2 regions of the Pseudomonas sp. CCI3.1 genome follow, and region 2 is predicted to be linked to the other one. Evidence: riboswitches for the same ligand, from Rfam matches in the RefSeq annotation. Region 2 holds a riboswitch; the other holds the start of a gene.
The links. Region 2 has a riboswitch for cobalamin ahead of cobO (cob(I)yrinic acid a,c-diamide adenosyltransferase). Riboswitches for the same ligand answer to the same signal wherever they lie in the genome.
Positions count from the first base shown of each region.

Region 1 (3,277 bases), 4.2 Mb from region 2:
GATATAGGCTAAAAAGCCCCCCAGACCCAGTACAAAAATCAGATACAGGCCAATACTGATGATCGTGGTGCGACTGACCTCCTCACTGCGGGCCACTCGCAATTGCTGCTCCATCTGGATGAAGTCGTCATACTCCTTGCGAATTTCATCACTCAGGCGCTTGCCACGGCCAGCTTGTATCGCGGACCGGTAATCACCGTCCTGGCGGCGGATATCGACCATCGATTGCGCGTAGGTGTTCCACTCGTTTTGCAGTGCCTCAAGGCGTTTCAGGCGGTCGATCTGCTGCGGGTTGTCACTGACCAGTTCCTGCAACCCCTGCAACTGGACCCCGATTTGCGGCTTGGCCACGGCGTAGGGGTCCAGAAAATGCTCATCACCGGTAATCAGGAACCCGCGCATGCCGGTTTCAAGATCGACTGTCAGCCGAACGGCTTCGTTGGCATTGCTGATAACCCGGTCGCTATGCTCAACCCACCTGATGACTGACAGCAAATAGCTGACCATGATCACGAATAACGCGGCACTGAGCACACCAACCGCCAGGGGCAAGCCAACGTTGCGACTCAGGAGCTTGCGAAAGCTTCGCTCATCAATTGATGCAGGTGAGTTCATTTTCAGGCCTGTGAGCAGTCTTAAAAAACTGGAGTTTGCCGGATTACCGAGCAATAGTTCTATTTTCTTACCCTCATAAAGCACTTTTTCGTACAAACAGACACACTCAAACGCAGGTCAAGGCTATCCTTGCTGCTTGCCAGACCCACGCTTAAATTTTTATCGAGATCATGATTATGTCCGCCACACCCTCCACCATCCTTGTGGTTGAAGACGACGCCATTGTTCGGATGCTGATCGTTGACGTGCTGCAAGAACTGGAGTTCAGCGTGCTTGAGGCCGATGGCAGCGAGCAGGCCATGGAAATGCTAGAGGATGCGGCCCAGCACATTGACCTGTTAATGACCGACGTCGGATTACCGGGCATGGACGGCCGGGAGCTGGCAAGCAAGGCCCGCCAATTGCGCCAAAAACTGCCCATCCTGTTCGCCAGCGGCTATGCCGAAACCCTTGAGGTTGCAGAGGGCATGGCGGTGATTGGCAAACCTTTTTCCATTGACCAACTGCGTGACAAAGTCAAAAGCATGCTGACCGCCTGACGTGTAGCTGTTCTCTTATTGGACAAGGCCCTGTGGGAGCGAGCCTGCTAGCGAATGATTTTCGCGAGCAGGCTCGCTCCCACAGTAGAGGTGTATCTATCGCCCTTGAATTGACGCTTCCAACGGGCTGTGGTTTCCTACACATCTTGTATCAGGTGCCCTTCACAGGGTGAAACGGGAAACCGGTGCGTCAGGCGTTCAGTCCTGACAAGTCCGGCGCTGCCCCCGCAACGGTAAGCGAGAGAAACATCAGATCCACTGTGCCGTGTGCATGGGAAGGAGATGTTTGCAGGCTCAACCCTTGAGCCCCTCGCAAGCCCGGAGACCGGCCTGGTTATTTGAATGACAAACCCGCGGTGGGCGGGCGCTGTTTAACCCTGCGGGCTTCGTTCGTGGGGTTTTCTTGCGCTTTGCTGCCCGTCGTCTGACCAGAGGCAAGCGCCATGTCCATTAGCACCAGCCGTACCCATTCCGCTGCTACCACTGCCACTCAAAGCCAACGCATTGTGGCTGCTGTCGGCGCTGCGGTGCTGGGAGCCTTTCTTGTCTACTTCGCCGGGTTCTCGCATATCGATGCGGTCCACAATGCGGCCCATGACACCCGTCACAGCTCCGCCTTCCCGTGCCATTGAGACTGCCTGCCATGATTAAGCGTATCGCTCAAACCGCAGGCTTCACCGGCTTGCTGGCCGCCCTGCTGCTGACCTTGATGCAAAGCCTGTGGGTTTCCCCGCTGATTTTGCAGGCCGAAACCTATGAAAAACCTGCCGCCACAGAAGTGCACGAGCATGCCGACATGGCCATGCCTGCCCATGAACACGACGCCGAGGCCTGGGAGCCGGAAGATGGCTGGCAGCGCGTGCTGTCCACCACTGGCGGCAATCTGGTGGTGGCTGTCGGTTTTGCCTTGATGCTGGCGGGTCTTTACACCTTGCGTGCCCCGACCCGCACGTCCCAGGGTCTGCTCTGGGGGCTTGCCGGTTATGCGGTGTTCTGCCTGGCCCCAACCCTGGGCCTGCCGCCCGAGCTGCCGGGCACTGCAGCGGCCGACTTGCTGCAACGCCAACTCTGGTGGGTCAGCACCGCAGCCTCGACCGCAGTGGCAATCGCATTGCTGGTCTTTGGCAAGCATTGGGCGCTGAAAGTGCTGGGCGTGGCGATTCTGGTGGTACCGCATATTTTTGGGGCGCCGCAGCCACTGGTGCACTCAAGCCTGGCTCCTGAAGCACTGGAATCTCAGTTCAAGATTGCCTCGCAGCTGACCAACTTCGCTTTTTGGCTGGCACTGGGCGTGATTAGCGCCTGGCTGTTTCGCCGCAAGTCTGAAGGCCAGTACTCGGCATGACGGCAACGGGCACAGTGCCAATCCTGGTGATGGGTCTGGGCTGCCGCCAGGGATGCAGCGTTGCGCAGCTTTTGAGTTTGATCGAAAGCTCCCTGGCTCAGGCCGGGATCGCACTGAGCGCGGTCAGTGGCTTGGCCAGTATCGATCTCAAGCGCCAGGAACCCTCGCTGCTGCAACTGGCAGCCCAACTGAACCTGGGGTTTGAGGTCTTCAATGCTGAACAGCTTGCCCCGTACGCGTCACAGCTGAGTCATCGCTCCAACATTGCGTTTGAGCACACCGGTTGTTTCGGCGTTGCCGAAAGTGCCGCACTGGCCCTGGCCGAGCAGCTCGCAGGCGCACCCGCGACCCTGCGGATTACGCGACAAAAATCACCCGGGGCGACCTTTGCGTTGGCCTCTTTTGAGCAAAACCCGCGATAATCACCCGCCTCACTATGAGCGTTGTTCAAGAACAGCTCTATCTCGACCCTTTCAAGAGACTGCCATGACTGTTTATTTCATCGGCGCCGGACCCGGCGATCCTGAGCTGATTACCGTCAAGGGCCAGCGCCTGATACGCAGTTGCCCGGTGATCATTTACGCCGGCTCACTGGTCCCCGAAGCGGTACTGCAAGGCCATCAGGCCGAGCAGGTGATCAACAGTGCGCCGTTGCACCTTGAGCAAATCATCACGCTGATCAAGGCCGCCGATGCCAAAGGTCAGGACGTCGCCCGCGTACACTCCGGCGACCCCAGCCTGTATGGGGCCATAGGCGAACAGATCCGCTGCCTGCGCG
Region 1 covers NZ_JAVIWO010000001.1:219,021-222,297, reverse strand. Annotated here, with positions in the region: gene RGV06_RS00900 (response regulator) at 1-615, opposite strand, end outside; gene RGV06_RS00895 (response regulator) at 792-1,154, shown strand; cobalamin riboswitch at 1,291-1,503, shown strand; gene RGV06_RS00890 (CbtB domain-containing protein) at 1,598-1,786, shown strand; gene RGV06_RS00885 (CbtA family protein) at 1,798-2,499, shown strand; gene RGV06_RS00880 (cobalamin biosynthesis protein) at 2,496-2,921, shown strand; gene cobM (precorrin-4 C(11)-methyltransferase) at 2,986-3,277, shown strand, end outside.
Region 1: it holds a riboswitch for cobalamin, as region 2 does, so the genes downstream of both, RGV06_RS00890 (CbtB domain-containing protein) here and cobO (cob(I)yrinic acid a,c-diamide adenosyltransferase) in region 2, are expected to answer to the same signal.

Region 2 (3,277 bases):
CTCTCGCTGCTTCAGGTTTCGCGGCCAGAGTTGCCGTATCCAGAATCAGGAACATTCTGTTTATGTCGACCATGGCCCGTGTTGCCCTCTTGACCTTAGCAGCACTGCTTAGTGCTTGCGCCAGCCCCCCGCCCCCTGCCCCGGTGGTCAAAAAGCCTGTTGTGTTTGCCAACCCTTATGAAGAAACCTCGCCGGTAGCCGCCGACGTGCTGTTTCGCGCCTTGGGTCTGGTGGGCACGCCTTATCGCTGGGGTGGTAATACTCCGGATTCCGGCTTCGATTGCAGTGGTCTGATCAAGTACGTGTACAACGACGCGGCGGGCATTTCATTGCCGCGCACCACCCGCGAAATGATCGTGATGCAGGCGCAAAGTGTCGGTCAGGACAAATTGCAAACCGGTGACTTGCTGTTTTTTGCCACCAATGGCGGTTCTCAGGTCAGCCATGCCGGGATCTACGTAGGCGAAGGCCGTTTTGTGCACGCACCGGCCACAGGCGGTACGGTCAAGCTGGACAGTCTCAACAAAGCCTACTGGCAGAAAGCCTATCTGAATGCCAAGCGCGTGTTGCCGACCGAGCAGCATCTGGCGCGTCTGCCGTAAACCCGAACCTGCATCACGCTGGGTGGGAGCGGGCTTGCTCGCGATGGATACAACGCGGTGTAACTGCCACGCCGCGGTGATCCAATCGCGAGTAAGCCCGCTCCCACTGTTTCATTTGCTGGTAGGCTTTGCCGACACCCGCCAAACCTTGTTGCCGACATCATCGGCCACCAGCAAATCCCCTTGCTTATCGATGACCACGCCTACCGGCCGGCCCATGGCTTTTTCGTCCGCGTTGAGAAAACCGCTCAGTACATCAACTGGCATGCCTGTGGGCTTTCCGTCAGCAAAAGGTACAAAAATCACTTTGTAACCACTGTGCGGTTTGCGGTTCCAGGAGCCGTGCTGGCCAATGAACGCGCCTTGGGTGAAGTCGGGCAGTTTGCTGCCTTCGGCAAAACTCAGCCCCAGGGATGCAGTGTGCGGGCCGACGGCATAGTCCGGTGCAATGGCTTTGGCGACCAGTTCCGGATTTTGCGGGTTGACCCGTACATCCACGTGCTGGCCGTAATAGCTGTAGGGCCAGCCATAGAAACCACCATCCTTGACTGAGGTGATGTAATCGGGGACCAGATCGCTGCCGATTTCGTCACGTTCGTTAACTGCTGTCCAGAGTGTGCCGGTTTTGGGTTCCCAGTCCAGGCCGTTGGGGTTGCGCAGGCCAGAAGCGAAAATCCGGTGATTGCCGGTAGCGCGATCAACCTCCCAGATCGCGGCGCGGCCTTCTTCCTTGTCCATGCCGTTCTCGCCCACGTTGCTGTTGGAGCCAACGGTGACATACAGCTTGGTGCCATCAGGGCTGGCGATGACGTTTTTAGTCCAGTGATGGTTCAGCGGGCCGCCTGGCAAATCGAGGACCTTGACCGGCTTCGCCTTGATGCTGTTTTCGCCCGCCTGATAGGGGAAGCGCAGCAGCTTGTCGGCGTCGGCGACATACAGATCGTTGCCTACGAGGGTCATGCCAAAGGGGGAGTTCAGATTGTCGAGAAAAACCGTGCGAGTTTCAGCCACTCCGTCGTGGTCTGCATCGCGCAACAAGGTGATCCTGTTCGCGCTCGGCACACCGGCGCCTGCGCGGCTCATGACTTTGTCCGCGATCCAGCCCTTGATACCCTTGCTGTCATCCGGCTTGGGCGGTGCATTGGTTTCCGCGACCAGCACATCGCCGTTGGGCAATACGTAGAGCCAGCGCGGATGGTCCAGGCCTTCGGCGAAAGCGGCGACCTTCAAACCTTGGGCGGCAATCGGTGTGGAGCCCTCAGCCCAACCGACCGCCGGGGCGATATTGACGGTGGGTATAAGCGTCTTGTTCGGTTCAGGCAGCTTCGGCGACGGGCCGGTGCCATCACTCACTTGCAGGGTCGAAGTCTCGCCGCAGGCAGCCAATCCTGCCGCAAGTACGATGACAATAGCGTGCTGGCGCTTGAGCATGAAGAACTCCATTAAGTTTGGTCTTGTAGGTCATAGAGAAGCGTAGCCCCTCAAAGGTTCAGCCCGCAGCTTTGTATAAACCCTTTTGGTGCCACCTTTAATTGACGCTCCACCCCCAACCCTCTAACCTTCGCGGCTTGTTTCAGGTGCTCGGCAACGTAAGGTTGGCCGAGTGAAACAGGGAAGCCGGTGAGGGCGTGTTTGACCCACACAACCGCCATGATCCCGGCGCTGCCCCCGCAACGGTAAATGAGTCAATGCCACGCTGAGTGCCACTGTGTTTCTTCACGGGAAGGCGCGTGGTCAGGGTGTGTCCCGCAGGGGGCTAAACCGCTTATGAGCCCGGAGACCGGCCTGATCCATCCAGCATCCTCGCGGCGGGCGAGGACGTGCCGATTATTTGACTATCCCCCCGCCTCCCGTTTGCATCATTGAGCCCCAACGGAGAGCTGCCATGAACGAATCCCCCGAACGCGACGAACGTCATCAGGCGCGCATGCTGCGCAAAAAAGCCGTCATGGATGAGCGCATTGCCAGCTCGCCCAATGAGTGCGGGCTACTGCTGGTGTTGACCGGCAATGGTAAAGGCAAAAGCAGTTCCGCTTTTGGCATGCTGGCCCGGGCCATGGGCCACGGCATGCAGTGCGGCGTGGTGCAGTTCATCAAGGGACGCAACAGCACCGGCGAAGAGATCTTCTTTCGCCGCTTCCCCGAGCAGGTGCGCTACCACGTGATGGGCGAAGGCTTTACCTGGGAAACCCAGGATCGCCAACGCGATATCGCCGCTGCCGAAGCCGCGTGGGAAGTGTCCCGAGAAATGCTGCGTGACCCGTCCATCGGGCTGGTGGTACTGGATGAGCTGAACATCGCACTCAAGCATGGCTACCTGGACCTTGAGCAGATCCTCGCCGACCTGCAGGCCCGTCCTTTGATGCAGCATGTACTGGTCACCGGACGTGGCGCCAAACCTGAACTGATAGACCTGGCCGATACCGTGACCGAAATGGGTGTGGTCAAACACGCCTTTCAGGCCGGGATCAAAGCTCAGAAAGGCATCGAATTGTGAGTGTTCCAGCATGAGAGAGTCGCGTCATTGCCCGGCGGTGTTGATCGCCGCGCCGGCTTCCGGTCAGGGCAAGACCACCGTAACCGCTGCCTTGGCCCGATTGCATCGCAATCAGGGGCGCAAAGTGCGGGTGTTTAAATGTGGCCCGGATTTTCTCGACCCGATGATTCTGGAGCGT
Region 2 covers NZ_JAVIWO010000001.1:4,418,708-4,421,984, forward strand. Annotated here, with positions in the region: gene RGV06_RS20255 (C40 family peptidase) at 63-602, shown strand; gene RGV06_RS20260 (PQQ-dependent sugar dehydrogenase) at 714-2,033, opposite strand; cobalamin riboswitch at 2,161-2,406, shown strand; gene cobO (cob(I)yrinic acid a,c-diamide adenosyltransferase) at 2,488-3,099, shown strand; gene RGV06_RS20270 (cobyrinate a,c-diamide synthase) at 3,110-3,277, shown strand, end outside.